Regions from separate parts of the Anaerotruncus sp. genome, predicted to be linked through region 3. Evidence: predicted binding sites of a transcription regulator. Region 3 holds the regulator's gene; each other region holds the start of a gene.
The links. The regulator HrcA, encoded in region 3, represses chaperone genes, less so after heat shock. The targets are predictions, from matches to a motif close to TGTTAGCACTCNNNNNNNNNGAGTGCTAACA.
Positions count from the first base shown of each region.

Region 1: htpG (molecular chaperone HtpG) is a predicted target of HrcA. The motif match lies at 3,667-3,697, and genes of this name have one in related genera.
Region 2: clpB (ATP-dependent chaperone ClpB) is a predicted target of HrcA. The motif match lies at 1,897-1,927, and genes of this name have one in related genera.

Region 1 covers NZ_DBMDHH010000020.1:9,173-17,056, reverse strand. Annotated here, with positions in the region: gene ACZO3G_RS07335 (V-type ATP synthase subunit A) at 1-1,037, shown strand, start outside; gene ACZO3G_RS07330 (V-type ATP synthase subunit B) at 1,037-2,416, shown strand; gene ACZO3G_RS07325 (V-type ATP synthase subunit D) at 2,423-3,103, shown strand; gene ACZO3G_RS07320 (hypothetical protein) at 3,212-3,553, opposite strand; gene htpG (molecular chaperone HtpG) at 3,738-5,642, shown strand; gene ACZO3G_RS07310 (MATE family efflux transporter) at 5,776-7,116, shown strand; gene ACZO3G_RS07305 (L-lactate dehydrogenase) at 7,159-7,884, shown strand, end outside.
Region 2 covers NZ_DBMDHH010000025.1:18,668-26,551, forward strand. Annotated here, with positions in the region: gene clpB (ATP-dependent chaperone ClpB) at 1-1,855, opposite strand, end outside; gene ACZO3G_RS08525 (hypothetical protein) at 2,123-3,190, shown strand; gene ACZO3G_RS08530 (hypothetical protein) at 3,250-4,218, opposite strand; gene fba (class II fructose-1,6-bisphosphate aldolase) at 4,392-5,255, opposite strand; gene ACZO3G_RS08540 (alanine/glycine:cation symporter family protein) at 5,455-6,870, shown strand; gene ACZO3G_RS08545 (YjjG family noncanonical pyrimidine nucleotidase) at 6,836-7,516, shown strand; gene pheA (prephenate dehydratase) at 7,578-7,884, opposite strand, start outside.
Region 3 covers NZ_DBMDHH010000005.1:78,650-83,046, forward strand. Annotated here, with positions in the region: gene ACZO3G_RS02795 (recombinase family protein) at 1-164, shown strand, start outside; gene ACZO3G_RS02800 (HPr family phosphocarrier protein) at 1,177-1,398, opposite strand; gene hrcA (heat-inducible transcriptional repressor HrcA) at 1,682-2,710, shown strand; gene grpE (nucleotide exchange factor GrpE) at 2,739-3,272, shown strand; partial or broken gene dnaK (molecular chaperone DnaK) at 3,368-4,397, shown strand, end outside.

The DNA of each region.
Region 1 (7,884 bases), on a different contig from region 3:
AATGGGCCGAGGCGGACATCGTCGTCTACATCGGCTGCGGCGAGCGCGGCAACGAGATGACCGACGTGCTCAACGAGTTCCCCGAGCTGAAGGACCCGAAAACGGGCCGCAGCCTGATGGAGCGCACCGTGCTGATCGCGAACACGTCGGATATGCCCGTCGCGGCGCGCGAGGCGTCAATCTACACCGGCATCACGATCGCCGAATATTTCCGCGACATGGGCTACTCGGTCGCGCTGATGGCCGACTCGACCTCCCGCTGGGCGGAAGCCCTGCGCGAGATGTCCGGCCGACTCGAGGAGATGCCCGGCGAGGAGGGCTACCCCGCCTACCTCGGCAGCCGCCTCGCGCAGTTCTATGAGCGCGCCGGCCGCGTCATCACGCTCGGTTCCGAGGGCCGCGAGGGCTCCCTTTCGGCAATCGGCGCCGTTTCCCCTCCGGGCGGCGACATCTCCGAGCCGGTTTCGCAGGCGACGCTGCGCATCGTCAAGGTCTTCTGGAGCCTCGACGCCCAGCTGGCCTACCAGCGCCACTTCCCCGCCATCAACTGGCTGACAAGCTATTCCCTTTACACTGATACCACCGAGAAATGGTTCAATGAGAACGTCGCGGCCGAGTGGTCCTCCCTGCGCCAGCGGATGATGCTGCTGTTGCAGGAGGAATCGGAGCTGCAGGAGATCGTCCAGCTCGTCGGCATGGACGCGCTGTCCGCGCCCGACCGCATCAAGCTGGAGGCCGCGCGGTCGATCCGTGAGGACTTCCTGCACCAGAACTCCTTCCACGACGTCGACACCTACACCCCGCTGCCCAAACAGTTCACGATGATGAAGCTCGTGCTCGACTATTACGACGCGGCGGTCGAGGGCCTCTCCAAGGGCATCCCGGTCGATTCCCTCGTCAACCTGCCGGTGCGCGAGCAGATCGGCCGCTTCAAGTACATCCTGCCCGACCAGATCGGACCGGAGTACGAGTCGATCCAGCGGGAGCTCGCCAGTGAGATCGCCGAGCTCGCGGCCAAACAGAAGGAGGAGTTCTAATGCCGAAGGAATATCGTACCATACAGGAGGTCGCAGGCCCCCTGATGCTGGTCCGCGGCGTGGAGGGCGTCACCTTCAACGAGCTGGGCGAGATCGAGCTTGCCAGCGGCGAAAAGCGCCGCTGCAAGGTGCTGGAGATCAACGGCAGCGACGCGCTGGTCCAGCTCTTCGAGTCCTCGACCGGCATCAACCTCTCCAACTCCCGCGTCCGCTTCCTCGGGCGCAGCATGGAGCTGGGCGTCTCGGAGGATATGCTCTCCCGCGTCTTCGACGGCCTCGGCCGTCCGATTGACGGCGGCCCGGAGATCCTGCCCGAGAAGCGCATGGACATCAACGGCCTGCCGATGAACCCGGCGGCCCGCAGCTACCCGCAGGAGTTCATCCAGACGGGCATCTCCGCAATCGACGGGCTCAACACCCTCGTCCGCGGCCAGAAGCTGCCCATCTTCTCGGCGTCCGGCCTGCCCCACGCCCAGCTGGCCGCCCAGATCGCGCGCCAGGCGAAGGTGCGCGGCACCGACGAGCAGTTCGCGGTCGTCTTCGCCGCGATGGGCATCACCTTCGAGGAGTCCAACTTCTTCATTGAGTCCTTCCGCGAGACGGGCGCGCTCGACCGCGCCGTGCTCTTCATCAACCTCGCGAACGACCCCGCCGTCGAGCGCATCGCGACCCCGCGCATGGCGCTGACCGCGGCCGAGTACCTCGCGTTTGAGAAGAACATGCACGTGCTAGTCATCCTCACCGACATCACCAACTACGCCGACGCACTGCGCGAGGTTTCGGCCGCCCGCAAGGAGGTCCCCGGACGCCGCGGCTATCCCGGCTACATGTACACCGACCTCGCCTCCCTCTACGAGCGTGCCGGACGCCAGAAGGGCAAGACCGGCTCGATCACGATGATCCCCATCCTGACGATGCCCGAGGACGACAAGACCCACCCGATCCCCGACCTCACCGGCTACATCACCGAGGGACAGATCATCCTGTCGCGCGAGCTCTACCGCAAGGGCGTCACCCCGCCGATCGACGTGCTGCCCTCCCTCTCCCGACTGAAGGACAAGGGCATCGGCGCCGGCAAGACCCGCGCCGACCACGCGAACACGATGAACCAGCTCTTCGCCGCCTATTCCCGCGGCAAGGACGCGAAGGAGCTGATGGTCATCCTCGGCGAGGCCGCGCTGACCGATATCGACAAGCTCTACGCCAAGTTCGCGGAGGCGTTCGAGCAGGAGTACGTCTCGCAGGGCTATGACGCCAACCGCGACATCGAGGAAACCCTCGACATCGGCTGGAAGCTGCTGCGCATCCTGCCGCGCAGCGAGCTGAAACGTATCGACGACAAGTTCCTCGATCAGTATTACGGCCAGCAGGAGGGGTGATGCACCGTGGCAAAAACACAGGTGAACCCGACCCGCATGGAGCTGACCAGACTCAAGAAAAAACTGGTCACCGCCACGCGCGGCCACAAGCTCCTCAAGGATAAGCGCGACGAGCTGATGCGTCAGTTCCTCGAGCTGGTGCGGGAAAACAAGGCCCTGCGCGAAACCGTGGAGGCGGGCATCGCCGCCGCCAACAAGAATTTCGTGCTGGCGCGCGCGGGCATGGACGACGAGGTGCTCAACGTGGCGATGATGGCCCCGATGCAGGAGGTTTACCTCGAGGCGTCGGAGCGCAACGTCATGAGCGTCGAGATTCCCGTCTTCGAGTACAAGACCCGCTCGGGCGACGAAAACAACATCTATTCCTACGGCTTCGCCTTCACCTCCTCCGACCTCGACGGCGCGATCAAGTCCCTCTCGGACATCCTGCCCGACCTGCTGCGGCTGGCCGAGGTGGAGAAGTCCTGCCAGCTGATGGCGGCCGAGATCGAGAAGACCCGCCGCCGCGTCAACGCGCTCGAACACGTCGTGATCCCCGAACTGCGGGAAAACATCAAGTACATCACGATGAAGCTCGACGAGAACGAACGCAGCACCCAGATCCGCCTGATGAAGGTCAAGGACATGATGCTCGAGGAAGCGCACCACTACAAGGAGCACACGGGCCAGGCCTATACCCAATCCTAAACCACAAAAAGGACCGCCGTAAGGCGGTCCTTTTTTATCCTCATTCGATCAGCCGGGCTCCCGGGCGGCGGACGGTCAGCGCTGCCGCGGCCAATGCCGGCCGGCGTTTCACACGGCTTCCCCGTCAAACGGGCAGGCGCGGGGAACCGGCGTTTCCGGCGTTTCCCGCACCGGCATCTGCGCGATGTCGACCGGCTCCGCCGTGTCGTAGACGGGCGTCAGCTCCGCGTCAAAGCCGTGGGAGGGCAGCTGCCCGGCGGCGGGAGCGCGCAGTTCGAGAACCCGGCCGTCGCCCGTCACGCGGATCGGGCGGTCGTCGGGCAGCAGGCGCATCTCGACCGTCTCAGCCGGCGGCTCGGGCGGCCGGGCGGTCAGCGCCGGGGAAGCGGCAAGCAGTGTCAGCGCCGCCGCGATGCAGGCAAACTTCAGCAGATGATTGATCCGGCCCATGCCGGTCCCCCCTTTTTGTCCTTCTGTAAGATGAGTGGCGGAAAGAGCGCGTTTTACTGCCGAAAATGTTCACAATTTAGACTTGATTTTTCCTGCGACTTATATTATAGTATAGTTAGCACTCAAACAGATTGAGTGCTAACTTTTCGTTTTTAATGAAATTCTGATAGAAAGGTCTGGTTTCATGCGCACCAAGCAGTTCAAGGCCGAGAGCAAACGGCTGCTCGAATTGATGATCAACTCGATCTACACCCACCGGGAGATCTTTTTACGCGAACTGATCTCCAACGCCTCCGACGCGATCGACAAGCTCTACTACCATTCCCTTTCGGAGAATCTCACCGGGCTTTCGAGGGACGACTTCTCGATCGAGTTGGCCCTCGACAAGGACGCCCGCACCCTTACGATCACGGACAACGGCTGCGGCATGACGAAGGACGAGCTCGAAAGCAACCTCGGCACGATCGCCAAGTCGGGCTCCCTCGCCTTCAAGCAGGAAGAGGACGGCGAGCACAAGGAGGACATTGACATCATCGGCCAGTTCGGCGTCGGGTTCTATTCGGCGTTCATGGTCGCCTCCCGCGTCACCGTCTACAGCCGTCCCTATGGCTCGGACGAGGCGTGGAAATGGGAGAGCCGCGGCGTCGAGGGCTACACGATCGAGCCCTGCGAAATGGACGGCCACGGCACAAAGATCGTGCTGACCCTCAAGGAGAACGAGGGGGAGGAGAACTACGACGAATTTCTCGACCCGCACCGCGTCTCCGCGCTTGTGAAACGGTACTCCGATTACATCCGCTACCCCATCCGCATGGACATGCCCGCCCGCCGTCTCAAGGAGGGCTGCCCCGAGGACAAGCCCGAATACGAGGACTACACCGAGCACGAGACCCTCAACAGCATGGTGCCCATCTGGAAGAAGAACAAGTCGGAGCTGAAGGATGAGGACTACAACAATTTCTATAAGGAGAAATACTTCGACTTCGAGGACCCGGCGCTCGTCATCCACAGCTCCACCGAGGGCGCGGCGACCTACAACGCCCTGCTCTTCATCCCCGCCCGCGCCCCCTTCAACTACTACTCCCGCGACTACGAGAAGGGGCTCCAGCTCTACGCCTCGGGCGTGCTCATCATGGACAGGTGCGCCGACCTGCTGCCCGACTGCTTCAGCTTTGTAAAGGGCCTCGTCGACTCGCAGGACCTCTCCCTCAACATCTCCCGTGAGATGCTCCAGCACGACCGCCAGCTCAAGGTGATCGCCGGGCGGCTCGAAAAGAAGATCCACTCCGAGCTGCTTTCGATGCTCAAAAACGACCGGGATCAATATGAGAAATTCTGGAAGAACTTCGGCCTCCAGCTCAAGTTCGGCGTCTACAACGATTACGGCGCCAAGAAGGACCTCTTGCAGGATTTGCTGCTCTTCCACTCGTCGAGCGAAGAAAAGCTCGTCACCCTGTCGGAGTACGTCGGCCGCATGAAGGAGTCGCAGAAATACATCTACTACGCCTGCGGCGAAACGGTGGAAAAGATCGGCCTGCTGCCCCAGACCGAGCTGCTCCGCGACCAGGGCTACGAAATCCTCTACCTCACCGACGACGTCGACGAGTTCGCGCTCCGGATGCTTTTCAAGTACGAGGACAAGGAATTCAAGTCGGTCGCCGACAAGGACCTCGGTTTGGAGACCGAGGAGGAAAAGGAAGAGATCAAAAAGCAGAACGAGGAGAACAAGGACCTGCTCGGTTTTCTGCGGGACGCTCTTGACGGAAAGGTCAAGGAGGTGCGCCTCTCCAGCCGGCTCAAATCCCACCCCGTCTGCCTCTCGAGCGACGGCATGGTTTCGCTCGAGATGGAGAAGGTGCTCAGCGCGATGCCCGGCGAGCAGAAGCCCAAGGCGGAGCGGGTGCTGGAAGTCAACGCCTCCCACCCCGTCTTCGCGGCAATGCGGAAGCTCTACGCGGACGAGGGCGGCCGCGACCAGCTGAAACAGTACGCCTCCCTGCTCTATTCGCAGGCGCTGCTCATCGAGGGGATGTCGATCGACGACCCCGTCGCCTTCTCCAACGCCATCTGTGACCTCATGTCAAAATAACGAACCACGGGCTTACAGCGGACAGCATTTTTGTGCTGTCCGCTTTATTTGTGCGATGTGCTGAAAATCCATTGACTTTTTTCGTGCAGGTACTATAATGACTCCGTTATTATGATGTGAACAGGGGACGCTTATGGATCAAAATGTCAATTCGCGCGGGTACCTCTTCCAGCTTACCTGGCCGATCTTCGTCGAACTGGTCCTCCAGATGCTCGTCAGTAACGTCGACCAGATGATGGTGGCCCGCACTTCCCCCACCGCCGTCGCGGCGATCGGCAACGCCAACGTCATCACCAATCTGCTCCTCATCTCCTTTTCGGTCATCTGCATGGCGGCGACCATCCTGATCACCCAGTACATCGGCGCGGGCAGCACCGAGCGGGTTGCCCAGACCTACACCGTTTCGCTCGTGGTCAACGTCACGCTCTCGCTTGTCATCTTCGTCGCCCTCACCTTTTTTTCCACGCAGATCTACGGGCTGATGGGGGTCCCGGCGGAACTGATGCCCGAGGCGGGCGCCTACCTGCGCATCATCGGCGTCGGCATGCCCCTGCAGGCCATCCACCTGACCTTCGTCGCCTTCTTCCGCGCGCACGGCCTCACCAAGCAGACGATGTTCATCTCGATCGTCATCAACCTTTTGAACATCGCCGGCAACTTTGTCCTCATCGGCGGTATGGGGCCGATCCCCATGCTCGGCGTCGCGGGCGCCGCCATCTCGAGCGACCTGTCCCGCCTGGTCGGCGTCGTCATCGTCATCTGGCTCTTTAAGCGCACGATCCGCACCCCCGTCGACTTCCGGAACCTGCGGCCCTTCCCCGTCGACCATCTGAAGCGCCTGCTCAAGATCGGCATCCCCTCGGGCGGCGAGTCAATCTCCTACAACCTGACCCAGATCGTCATCCAGACGATGTGCAACTCCCTGCCCATCTACGTCATCACGGCGCGCGCCTACTCCAACATGTTTGCGATGCTCTCCTACATCTACGGGTCCGCGATCGCGCAGGCCACCCAGATCATCGTCGGCTACCTGATGGGCGCGCGAAAAGTCGAGGAGACCGACCGCCGCGTCAACGCGACGCTGCGCGCCGCGATGCTCGTCTCCTTTGTAATCTCGCTGCTGCTCTTCCTGCTCTGCGAGCCGCTCTTCGGGCTCTTTACAAGCGACCCGCAGGTGCTCTCCATGTGCCGCACGATCATGGGCATCGAAATCCTGCTCGAGCTCGGCCGCGCGGCCAACATCGTCCTATTCCGCGCCCTTCAGACGGCGGGCGACATCCGCTTCCCCATCTGCCTCAACGTCACCACCGTCTGGACGGTCGCGGTCGGCGGCGGCTACCTGCTCGGCGTCGTCCTCGGGCTCGGGCTGCCCGGCATCTGGATCGCCATGACCTGCGACGAGTGCTTCCGCGGGCTCGTCTCCTTCCTGCGCTGGCGCAGCGGAAACTGGCGCTCGAAGCATCTGCTCGACTGATTGGGGCATACTAGGGAGAAATGATTCTCTCGAGGTGATCCCATGAAACAGCATATCAGCAAGGTCGCCATCATCGGGGCGGGACTCGTCGGCTCCTCCACCGCGTTCAGCCTTTTGACGCAGGGGCTCTGCGACGAAATCCTGCTCGTCGACCGCGACGCCGAACGCGCCCACGGGGAGATGATGGACCTGCGGGACGGCATCGACTACCTTGGCCGCAACATCCGGGTGACGGCCGGCGGGTACGCCGGCTGCGGCGACGCGGACATCGTCGTCATCACCGCCGGGCCGCCGCCCCGCGAGGGCCAGACCCGGCTCGACACCCTCGGCCTCTCGAAGGAGATCGTCCGCTCGATCGTCGGGCCGGTCATGGAGGCGGGCTTCTCAGGCATCTTCCTCATCGTCTCCAACCCGGTGGACATCATCGCGCAGGATGTCTGGAAGCTCTCCGGCCTCCCCAAAAGCCAGGTGATCGGCACCGGCACCGCGCTCGACTCCGCCCGCCTCAAGGCGCTCCTCGGCGGGCTGGTCGGCGTCGACCCGCGCAGCGTCCACGCCTTCGCGTTCGGCGAGCACGGCGACAGCCAGATGGTCCCCTGGTCGCGCGTCACCGTGGGCGGCAAGACCTTTGCCGAGGTCCTGCGGGACAATCCCGGCCGCTTCGAGGGGGTCGACCTCGACCGGCTCGTCCACGACACCGTCCAGGCGGGCTGGGAAATCCTCAAGCGCAAGGGTACGACCTACTACGGCATCGCCACCACCGCCGCG
Region 2 (7,884 bases), on a different contig from region 3:
TCTTGCCGACGCCCGTCGGGCCGAGGAAGAGGAAGGAGCCGATCGGGCGGCCCTGGTCCTGGATGCCCGCGCGGGAGCGTAAAATCGCTTCGCTGACGGTGGTGACCGCCTCGTCCTGACCGATGACCCGCTCATGCAGGATGCTCTCCATATGGAGCAGCTTCTGCCGCTCCCCCTCCATCAGCCGCGCCACGGGGATGCCCGTCCAGCGGCCGACGATCCGCGCGATCTCCTCCTCGGTGACGCGGTCGCGCAGGAGGGTGGAGTCCTTCTCCGCCGCGCCCGCGAGCTTTTCCTCCTCCTCCAGTTCCTTCTGGAGGGCGGGGAGCTTGCCGTATTTGAGCTCGGCGGCGCGGTTGAGGTCGTATTCCCGTTCGGCCTTCTCGATGTCCGCGTTCACCTGCTCGAGCTCCTCACGCAGCCTCTGCACCTTGGTGATCGCGTTCTTTTCGTTCTCCCAGCGGGCCTTCATCGCCTTGAACCGCTCGCGCATTTCCGCGAGTTCCCGCTGGATCTCCTGCAAATGCTCCCTGGAAATCTGGTCGGTCTCCTTTTTGAGCGCCGCCTCCTCGATCTCATGCTGCATGATCTTGCGGGAGAGGTCGTCGAGCTCGGACGGCATCGAGTCCATCTCGGTGCGGATCATCGCGCACGCCTCGTCCACAAGGTCGATCGCCTTGTCGGGCAGGAAGCGGTCGGTGATGTATCGGTTGGAGAGGACCGCCGCCGCGATGAGCGCCTGGTCCTGGATTTTGACGCCGTGGAACACCTCGTAGCGCTCCTTGAGCCCGCGCAGGATCGAGATCGTGTCCTCGACGGTCGGCTCGTTCACCAGCACCGGCTGGAACCGGCGTTCGAGCGCGGCGTCCTTTTCGATGTACTGGCGGTACTCGTTGAGGGTGGTCGCGCCGATGCAGTGCAGTTCGCCGCGCGCGAGCATCGGCTTTAAGAGGTTGCCCGCGTCCATCGAGCCCTCCGTCTTGCCCGCGCCCACGATGGTGTGCAGCTCGTCGATGAAGAGGATAATCCTGCCCTCGCTCTTCTTGATCTCCTGCAATACCGCCTTGAGGCGCTCCTCAAATTCGCCGCGGAATTTCGCGCCCGCGATCAGCGCGCCCATGTCGAGCGAAAAGATCGTGCGGTCCTTGAGGTTTTCGGGCACGTCCCCGCGCACGATGCGCAGCGCGAGTCCCTCGGCGATGGCCGTCTTGCCGACGCCCGGCTCGCCGATGAGGACGGGGTTGTTCTTCGTCTTGCGCGAGAGGATGCGGATGACGTTGCGGATCTCGTTGTCGCGGCCGATGACCGGGTCGAGCTTCTGGCTGCGCGCCTGCTCGACGAGGTCGGTGCCGTACTTTTTCAGCGCGTCATAGGTGTCCTCCGGGGTGTCGGAGGTGACGCGGGTGTTGCCGCGCACGCTCACCAGCGCCGAGAGGAAGCCGTCCTTCGTCAGGCGGAAGCGTGAAAGGAGCTGCCCCAGCGCGCCGTTCGGGTTTTCGAGCAGCGCGAGCATGACGTGCTCGACCGAGACGTATTCGTCCTTCATCCGGTCGGCGAGCTTTTCCGCCTGGACCAGCGCGCGGTCGACCTCCTGCGAGACGTAGATTTTGCCCTGCTCGCGGCCGGGCCCGGAGACGCGCGGCAACCGCTCGACCTCGGCGCGCACGTCGGAGAGCAGCGCGGCGGGGTCGATCTCCATCTTTTTGAGCATCTGGCCGATGAGGCCGTCCTCCTGCGCGATCAGTGCGTAGAGCAGATGCTGCTGTTCGATCTGCATGTTCTGGTATTCGGTCGCGAGGTCCTGCGCGCTTTGCAGCGCCTCGAGCGACTTCTGGGTGAATTTCTGAGCGTTCATAGACACCCTCCTCCTTTATGTGAAAGCTGTTTGATACGGTGTTTTAGCACTCTATTACTTTGAGTGCTAACTATATAGTACCCCAAACCGCAGGGGAAATCAAGTACAAATTGTAAACATTTTTCCTGTGAATTGTGCCTGGTTTTTTCCCAATTCCCGGCGAATTTGAACGGTTTCTGAACTTTGCCCCCCGGCGGTTGACGGGGGCCGGATTTGGGGATATCATAGGATTACACCAAAATTTTCATCTGTAAGAAGGGATTTCATATGAAGCGTTCCGTTCTCGCCGCCGCGCTCGCGCTGGCCTGCGCGCTCTCCCTCGCGGCCCCCGCCTTCGCCGCGGAAAAAGCCCCCTCCCTCGCGGGCGACTCCAAGACGACCGCTGTCGCCAGGGTCTATGAATACGACCCCCACCGCTACCTCGCAAACGGCAATTCGGTCTACGGCAACACGCTGACCGTCGCCGCGGACGAGCGGGTCTACGACGACTCGGGCAAGCTGTGGCGGGTCACCGATTCCTCCGTCTTCTACGACTCCTCCGCCTTCCGCTGCTCGGTCAAGACGACCGCCAACGCGATGAACGCGCGGTCGGTCCGCCAGTCGGACGAGCCGATTGTCGGGGCGGGCGCCTGCTTTGTCGTGACCCTCTCGAAGGACGGGATGTACGACAACACCGGCATCGGCTTCACGGTGACCTATACCGCCGTCAAGGACACCGCCCTGCCCGTCTCCCCGCTCGGCGCGAACACCGGTACGGCCTCCGAGCTGGCGGTCAAAAGCGGCGCGAAGATCGTCATCGACTACACGCTGCGCATCACCGAGGACACCCTCTTCCCCTCCTCCTACCTGAAAACCAGCCCCGACTGGTACGGCGACCTCTTCTATTTCAAGGACGTCGAGCACCCGATCGGCGCGGAGGACATCGTCCTCACCCCGACCCAGGAGGGGGACAGCGACTACACCTGGGAGGACGAGGACATCATCGTCGCCGAGCTCTCCGGCTCGGACATCTTCTACGCGCCCAAGCTTTCGACCCGTCGCGCCGACACCGGCCGCAACCACACGGCCCCTCTCGGGGAGATGTACACCCGCTTCTTCCGCGGCAACCCCGACGCGAAGGGCGGCACGCTCACCCTCACGAACCCCTACCTCACCTTCGACGGCGAGGAGACGGTCCCCCACAGGCAGATCCACATCTATGAGGCGACCGAAGCCGGCGACCTCAAGGACGTGACCAGCCGCTTCAAGTACACCGCCGATTCCGACGGGCGCGGGGCGTTCTCGGCAAAGGTCCGGACGCTCGGCAACTATATCATTACCGCCGGGGCTCTCTGAAAGCAATAAGCAAGGCCCGGATTTCATGCGAAATCCGGGCCTTTTTACCACCGTGCATATCACTTCGTTTTTACCTGGAGGGACTGCGCCATCTTCTTGAGGGCGGCGCGGTCGGCCTGATCGTCGGCAGTGATAAAGATGTGCATCATGTTGCCGCCCTTCAGCGTCGTGAGCGTCTCCACGCGATTGCCGGAGGCGGACCAGACGACCGACTTTCCGAGGATGGCGCCCTTGCTCTGCGTACCGTAGGGCTTCCCGTCCGTCGAAGGGTGGAAGCCCAGATAGATGCCCATCGACGGGGCCGATGTGCCCAGCGGGGTCACTTTATCGATGTAGTAGACCAAAAAATCTACGCCGAACTGCTCGATCACCACATAATCCTTGTCGAGGCTGATCTGGTATCCCGCGGCATCCAGCGTCTCCCTGCGGGCGTCGGTGTTCAGCATCCGTTCCCCCGGCTTCAGCGTGGCAATCACCCGGTCGCAGAGCGCACGGCATTGATCGGGGGAGCGGTAGGCCTCGGGCGTGACCAGAAAAGAGAGCATAATGAGTCCGTTGTCGGCGGTCCGCACCACCACGGCACTGACGAGGATCGCTTCACCCTGTGGGTCTGTCGCGGGGATTTTGAGCTTTGCCGCCGAAAAACCGGGCTCCGAGCAGGCCAGCTCATAACCGAACTCCGCGTCCTCCCAGTTGGATGAAAAGATGATTTCCAGATCCTTTACAAAATCGCCGGTGGAATAGCAGAACATCTCCTGCGCATACACAACCAACTCCGCGCCGCCGATATTTTCCGACATCAGCCGGGTCTCGCGCGCAGAGGAGGACATGGGTCCCATGATATCGGGCTGCATCGCCGCGTCCTCGGTTCCGGCCGGCATCCGGATGGTCAGCCGGCCGTCGAGCACAGAATAGGGCTCCTTCCGCAGTGCGCGGTTAAAGAGGGAATCGGCTTCCTGCGCCGACACGGCCTGCCCGGGCAGAAGCAGGAAGAGCGCCAGCAAAACGGAGAAAAACTTTTTGAACATCAGAACCCCTCCCAACTGATCGGCGTTGTGTCTTTACTGTCAATATATCAGATTCACGCGGGAAAAGATAGCGCAAGACTGCACAAAATAATGGCGTAAACGTATGGGTCCCGGGGAGGCGTGAGAACTAAAACATCCGCCGGTTTAGCCGGCGGATGTTTTTTCTTTATGCTTTACGCCTTGCCGACCGAGCCGAAGAGCTCCATCTTCTCCTTGACGGTCGCCTTGATCGCGTCGCAGCCGGGCGCGAGCAGCTTGCGGGGGTCGAAGCCCTTGCCCTGCCGGTCCTTGCCCTCTTCGATATACCCGCGGGTCGCGGCGGCGAAGGAGAGCTGGCACTCGGTGTTGACGTTGATCTTGCTGACGCCCAGCGAGATCGCCTTTTTGATCATGTCGGCCGGGATGCCCGTGCCGCCGTGAAGGACGAGCGGCATCGACGGGTTCAGCTTCTGGATTTCGCTGAGCACCTCGAAGTTGAGGCCCTTCCAGTTTTCAGGATACTGGCCGTGGATGTTGCCGATGCCCGCCGCCAGCATCGTCACGCCGAGGTCGGCGATGCGCTTGCACTCGGCGGGGTCCGCGACCTCGCCGCCGCCCACGACGCCGTCCTCCTCGCCGCCGATCGCGCCGACCTCGCACTCGACCGAAATGCCCTTGGAAGCGGCCAGCGCGATAATCTCCTTGCTCTTTTCAATGTTCTCCTCGATCGGATAGTGGGAGCCGTCGAACATGACCGACGAGAAGCCCGCCGCGATCGCCTTTTTGGCGCCCTCATAGCTGCCGTGGTCGAGGTGCAGCGCCACCGGCACGGTGATGCCGAGGCTTTCGACCATCGCTTTGGTCATCGCCGCGACCGTCTCGAAGCCGCACATATATTTGCCCGCGCCCTCGGAGACGCCGAGAATGATGGGGGAATTGCATTCCTGCGCCGCGAGCAGGGCCATCTTGGTCCACTCAAGGTTATTGATGTTGAACTGCCCGACCGCGTAATGTCCCTCATGGGCCCTGGTAAGCATGTCCTTCGCCGATACTAACATGTTTCGTCCTCCTCGATCATATGTTGGAATGGTACGTCCCGCGCCCGCCGGACGCGGGCGCGGTTGTGCAATGGTTCTATTATATGGGATTATTTGCAAAAAATCAAATTTTTTTGCGCGCGGGCGCGCCGTTGACGCGCCCGCGCGCAAAATGCTATGATGTTTCCGGGACTTCCCGGGAACACGCTGGGAGGATGACATGGAAAAACTTGCGGAAGGGATCGCAACGCTCAACCAACTGGTCGGCGGCTTCGTGTGGGGGCCCGTCATGATCGGCTTCCTGCTGCTCGCGGGCCTCTATTTCACGGTCGGCACCGGTTTTTTCCAATTCCGGCGGTTCGGGCTGTGGCTGCGCGGCACCCTTTTCGCCATCTTCCGCAGCCCCGATGTGCGCGACCGGCGCGATCCCGGCGCGATCTCCCAGTTCCAGGCGCTCGCCACCGCGCTGGCGGGCACCATCGGCACCGGCAACATCGTCGGCGTGGCCACCGCGATCACAGCGGGCGGGCCGGGGGCCATCTTCTGGATGTGGATCTCCGCGCTCGTCGGCATGATGACCAAATACGCCGAAAACGTCCTCGGCAACCGCTACCGCTACCGCGACGCCCAGGGCAAATGGGTCGGCGGGCCGATGGTCTACATCGAGCGGGGGCTCGGCTGCCGCTGGCTCGCGGTCCTCTTCGCCGTCTTCTGCGCGGCCGCCTCCTTCGGCATCGGCAACATGACCCAGGCCAACTCCATTTCGGGGGCGCTCGCCTCCTCCTTCGGCCTCTCCCCGCTCGCCGTCGGCATCGCCGTCGCCACCCTCGCCGGGGTGGTCATCCTCGGCGGCATCAAGCGGCTCGCCTCGGTCACGGAGCGCCTCGTGCCCTTCATGGCGGTCACCTACACCCTCGGCGGCGTTCTCATCATCTGCCTCAACTGGCGCGGCATCCCCGCCGCCTTCTCCGCCATCCTCTCCGACGCGTTCACCCTGCGGGCCGCGGGGGGAGGCGCGGTGGGATTCATCCTCTCGGACGCCGTCCGCTACGGCGTGGCGCGCGGGGTCTTCACCAACGAGGCCGGGCTCGGCAGCTCGGTCATCGTCAATTCCGCCTCCAACGTGAAGGAACCCGTCCGCCAGGGGATGTGGGGAATCTTCGAGGTCTTTTTCGACACGATCGTCATGTGCACGATCACCGCTCTGGCCATCCTCACCTCGGGCGCGCACCTGCTCGGCGGGGACGGCGCGGAGCTCGCCATCGCCGCCTTTTCCAGCGGCTTCGGCCGGTTCGGCGGGGTGTTCATCACGCTGGCCGTCTGCTGCTTCGCCTTCGCCACCATCCTCGGCTGGTCCTACTACGGCGAACGCGCCGTCGACTACCTCTTCGGCGCACGCGCCCGCATCGGCTACCGCCTCTGCTTCATCGGCATGACCGTCGTCGGCTGCGTGGGCAGCCTCCAGCTCGTCTGGAGCGTCTCCGACACCTTCAACGGCCTCATGGCCCTGCCCAACCTGATCGCGGTGCTGCTGCTCTCCCCGGAGGTGTTCGCCGCCACCCGCGACTACCTCGGACGTATCAAAAAAGGAGGACCCTCCCATGAAATACGACGTCATTCTGCTCGACGCGGATGAGACCCTCTTCGACTACCGGCGGGCTGCCCGCGAGGCCCTCGCGGGCACCTGCGCCGCCTTCGGCGTCCCCTTCAACGAAGAGGTCCACGCCCGCTACCACGCGATCAACGACGCGCTCTGGAGGCTCTACGAGCAGGGCGGCACCACGCAGGAGGCCCTGCGGGTCGGGCGGTTCGAGCGGCTCGCCGCCGCGCTCGGCGCGTCCTTCGACCCCGCCGCCTTCAACGCCGCCTACACCGCCGCGCTCGGCGAGGGGGCCTATCTGCGCGAGGGCGCGCTCGAACTCTGCCGGGCGCTTTTTGGAAAGCGCCCCCTCTACATCGCCACCAACGGCCTTGTCGCGACCCAGAAGCGGCGGCTCGAAAAGTCCCCCCTGCGCCCGCTCGTCTCGGACATGTTCATCTCGGAGGAGATCGGCTTCCAAAAGCCGCGCAAGGAATATTTCGACGCGGTGCTCGCGGCAGTCGGGAACCCCGACCCCTCCCGCGTCATCCTGCTGGGCGACTCGCTCACCTCCGACATGGCGGGCGGCAGAAACGCCGGCGTCGCCACCTGCTGGCTCGCGCCGGAGGACGCCGTCGACACGGTCGGCTGCGACTACCGCGTCTCCGCCCTCCCCGATTTCATCCCCATCGCGCTGGCGTAGCGCGCTGCAAAACGCAAAAAAACAGGCGGACGCGACTGCGTCCGCCTGTTTTTCATTCCGTTCAGTCCCGGTCGCTCCGGTAGGCGCCGAGCAGCCGGAAGTCCTTGGCCCCGGCGGAGATCTCCGCGAGCACGCCGCGCACGTCGTCGCTGTCGACGTCCCCCTCGAAGTCGAGGTAGAAGCGGTAGCTCCACAGCTCCTCGGGGATGGGCCGGGACTCGATCTTCACAAGGTTGATCCGCCGGTCGGCGAAGTGCCGTAGGGTGTTGTAGAGGGTGCCCGATTCGTTGTCGAGCGAGAAGGCGAGACTCACCTTGTCCGCCCCGGCGGGCGCGAGCGCGCGCCCGATGACGATGAAGCGGGTCGCG
Region 3 (4,397 bases):
GCGGGGTCGAGTTCGGCCGTCCCCATAAGTCGCTTCCCAACCACTTCGACGAGCTGCTCTGCCAGTGGCAGCGCAAGGAGCTGACCGCCGCCGAGATTGCCAAGCTGTGCGGCGTCAGCCGCTCGACCATCTACCGCCGCCGCAAGCAGACGGGGGAGAGCTGATTTGCCGCGCTGCGCCCGGCGGGGCTTTTTGCGCGCCCCTCCGGGGCGCTTCAGATGTGCCGCCTTCGGCGGCGAAGATTGCCGGGTCCCGCCCCGGCAGGCGGGGTACTTTCTTTGCGTCAAAGAAAGTACCCAAAGAAGGACGCCTAAGGGGGCTCCGCCGCCCCCTTAGGGATCCCCTGGAGTACCTTGCCAGAACCCGCAAGTTACCGTCACTCCCCACGGGTGCACCAGCTGAAGGCTCAATTCAGGTTGCGGGCGCTCCCAACGGCCGAAGCCGGATGGCTCGCCAAAACCATACGGCGGAAAACAACGCCCGTTCCGGGCGTTCGCGCGCCTTGCCCGCGTGCGCGGCGAAGCCGCGCAGTTTTCCGCCTCCCCGTGGGCGCTACGCGCCACGCAAAAGCGGCCGTGCCTCCCCTATGGGAACTACCGGTACGGTTCCGGGGATTCTCGGGCAGAGGCATTGCGCCCGCGGCGCGGCGGCGGGCGGGATGCTGTACACTTGTCCGTTTATCCGTGACGGGGCGCCGCCGACTTTGGCCGAAGGCCAACCGGAGGCGGCGCTGGGGTCGCAGGGATTTGGCCGCAGGCCATCCTGATAGAGAATCCGGCCCGCAGGGCCGGGTCCGCGCAGCGGACTCAAGCCGGGGCCGCGGGGCGGAGCGCCCGCGAGCGGCCGTCGCGCGTAGCGCGCTCCGGGCGCAGCCCGGGCAGGCCGCCCAGGCCCCCTGCGGTTTCTTTCCCCTATTTCTTGGGCGGCCAAGAAATAGGGCCGCCCGCCGGGGCGGGACCCGGTAGCTCCGCCGCTCGCCGAGCGACCACCGACAAACTGCGCCGCTCGATGAGCGGTAAACCTAAGGGGTCGCTGTCGGTCGACTACCGGCAACTCCGCCACTCGGCGGCAAACAAATAGCGGCCGCCAAAGGCGGCCGCTTTATTGCGGGATGCATTGATCGGGCGGGGGTACGCGGGGAGAGCCGCCGGCCCTCGTCCGTGAGGCGGGGATACCTTAGACCGCCCACTTTTCGATCTGCTTGATGAAGTGGCTGTCCTCGGTGACGACCTTGACGGGCTTGTTGTAGTCGAGCGCCATCAGGCCGAGGATCGATTTTGCGTCCGCGATCTTGCCGTCGGTGGTGTGCACGCCGATGTCCTCGGACGACTGCATGGCGAGATACATGAACTGGCGGAGGTCCTCCGCGGAGTGAAGCATAACGTCTTTGATGATCATGATAAAACCTCCTTATGTTGTCGGTTGTGAAATGGTTGATTCTCTCTCTGTCCCTATTAAACTACAAAATGGAAGCAATGTCAATATGTACAATGAATTTTTTAAAGTTTGTACATAATTTACATAATTAGCATTCGCGCATATAGAGTGCTAGAAATTCTGTAAACATTTCGTGAATTCCCTTGACTTTGCAGAAAAGTGTGGTACATTATAGTTGTTGGCACTCGTAAATAATGAGTGCTAAAGAGCCCTTCGCCGGGAACGGGAATGTGAGGTGGGAACGGTGAAGCTCGACATTCGAAAACTGAAGGTCCTGACGGCCATCGTCGAAACCTATATCGAGACGGGGGAGCCCGTCGGATCCAAGACGGTCGCCCGGAAGCTTGACTTCCAGGTGTCCTCCGCCACCATCCGCAACGATATGGCGGCGCTCTTCGACATGGGGCTGCTCGAACAGCCCCACACCTCGGCGGGGCGGGTGCCCTCCCATCTGGGCTACCGCATCTACGTCGACCAGCTCATGCACTGCCAGCCCCTCTCGGAGGAGGAGCAGCGCGAGATCGACGCGCTTTTCAACGTGCGCGACCCCGATCCCGACAGGCTCCTGGAGGACGCGGCCGAGGCCCTCGCCGACTACACCAAGTGCGCGACCGTCTCGACCACCATCACCCCCAAGACGGTGCAGGTCAAGCGGGTCGAGATCGTCCCTGCGGGCGCGCGGACCGTCGTCGTGCTGGTCATCGCGACCAACGGCGTCATCAAAAACAAGGTCTGCCGCGTCGACTTCGGGCTGACCACCGAGATCGTCGAATTCCTCAACCAGTTCTGCAACGGCCGCCTGGTCGGCAAATCGGTTTCGGACATCTCCCAGTGGTACATCAACTCGATCGCCGTGACCCTCGGCGACTACTCCACCCTCTTCGTCCCGGTGCTCGCCACCGTGTACGAGCTCTGCCGCGAGATCAACGAGGGGCAGTTTTACACCTCCGGCAGCGTCAACCTGCTGGGCTACAAGGAGTTCTCCGATATCGCCCGCGACCTGCTGCTGACGATGAACAACCGTGAACAGCTCCTCGGGGTGCTCGCCTCCAAAAGCGACGCGGTCTTTATCACGATCGGCAAGGAAAACCCCCAGAGCGAGCTGGCGGACACCTCGGTGGTCGTCACGCGCTACAAGATCGGCGAGCAGAATTCGGGCGCGATCGGCGTGATCGGGCCGGTGCGCATGGATTACGCGAAGATCATCCCGCACATCGAGTATTTCTCCAAAACGCTGGGAAAGCTCCTTGCGGAGACGTTTGAGCAGGAATAACAATAACAGAGATAGGTTGTGAGCAGATTTGGCAGAAGAGACGAAGGACACGGCCCCGCAGGCGGAGCCGCAGGAGCGGGAGGAGGCCCCCGCGCAGGAGGCGGAACAGACCGCTCCCGAAAAGAGCGAGGCCGAACTCCTCAGGGAGCAGGTCGATTCCCTGAACGACAAGCTGCTTCGCACGATGGCGGAATACGACAACTTCCGCAAGCGGAGCGTCCGGGAGAAGGAAGCGATCTACCCGCAGGCCACCGCCGCCGCGGTCGCGCAGTTTTTGCCGGTCGTGGACACGATCGAGCGGGCGCTCGCGGCGCCCTGCACCGACGCCGAATTCAAAAAGGGCGTCGAGATGATTCTGCAAAACTTTAAGGACGTTTTCGCCAAGCTCGGCGTCGAGGAGTTCGGCGCGGCGGGCGACGTCTTCAGCCCCGACTTCCACAACGCGGTCATGCACGTGGAGGACGAGGACGCCGAGGCGGGCGTCATCGTCGAGGTGTTCCAGAAGGGTTACAAGCTCGGGGACCGGATCATCCGGCACGCGATGGTCAAGGTCGCCAACTGACGGCGCAAATCAGGTTCAGACGATTCCGCGGGAGAGCCGCGAAACGATATCCCTTTCGTAAAAATTAAGTTTAATAGATCTGGAGGGCTTTTATCATGGGAAAAATCATCGGTATCGACTTAGGTACGACAAATAGCTGCGTGGCGGTCATGGAGGGCGGCGAACCCGTCGTCATCGCCAACGCGGAAGGCGCGCGCACGACCCCGTCGGTCGTCGCGTTCTCCAAGACGGGCGAGCGCATGGTGGGTCAGGTGGCCAAGCGCCAGGCGATCACCAACCCCGACCGCACGATCTCCTCGATCAAGCGGCATATGGGTTCCAGCTACAAGGTCACGATCGACAGCAAGAACTACACCCCGCAGGAGATTTCCGCGATGGTCCTGCAGAAGCTGCGCGACGACGCGGAAGCCTACCTCGGCGAAAAGGTCACCGAGGCGGTCATCACCGTGCCCGCCTACTTCTCCGACGCGCAGCGCCAGGCCACCAAGGACGCCGGACGCATCGCCGGCCTCGACGTCAAGCGGATCATCAACGAGCCGACGGCGGCCGCGCTGGCCTACGGCATCGACAAGGAGCAGGACCAGAAGGTCATGGTCTACGACCTCGGCGGCGGCACCTTCGACGTCTCGATCATCGAGATGGGCGACGGCGTCCAGGAGGTCCTCGCCACCAACGGCAACACCCGCCTGGGCGGCGACGACTTCGACGAGCGGATCATCAACTACCTGGCGGACGAGTTCAAGAAGGACTCCGGCATCGACCTGCGCGGCGACAAGATGGCCATGCAGCGCCTGAAAGAAGCCGCCGAGAAGGCGAAGATCGAGCTTTCCGGCATGACGCAGGCGAACATCAACCTGCCCTTCATCACCGCCGACGCGACCGGGCCGAAGCACCTCGACGTCACGCTGACCCGCGCGAAGTTCAACGAGATGACCGCCGACCTCGTCGAAAAGACGATGGAGCCGGTGCGCAAGGCGATGGCCGACTCGGGCCTCAAGGTCTCCGACCTCGACAAGGTGCTGCTCGTCGGCGGTTCCACCCGCATCCCCGCCGTGCAGGACGCGGTCAAGGCGTTCTGCGGCAAGGATCCCTTCAAGGGCATCAACCCGGACGAGTGCGTCGCGG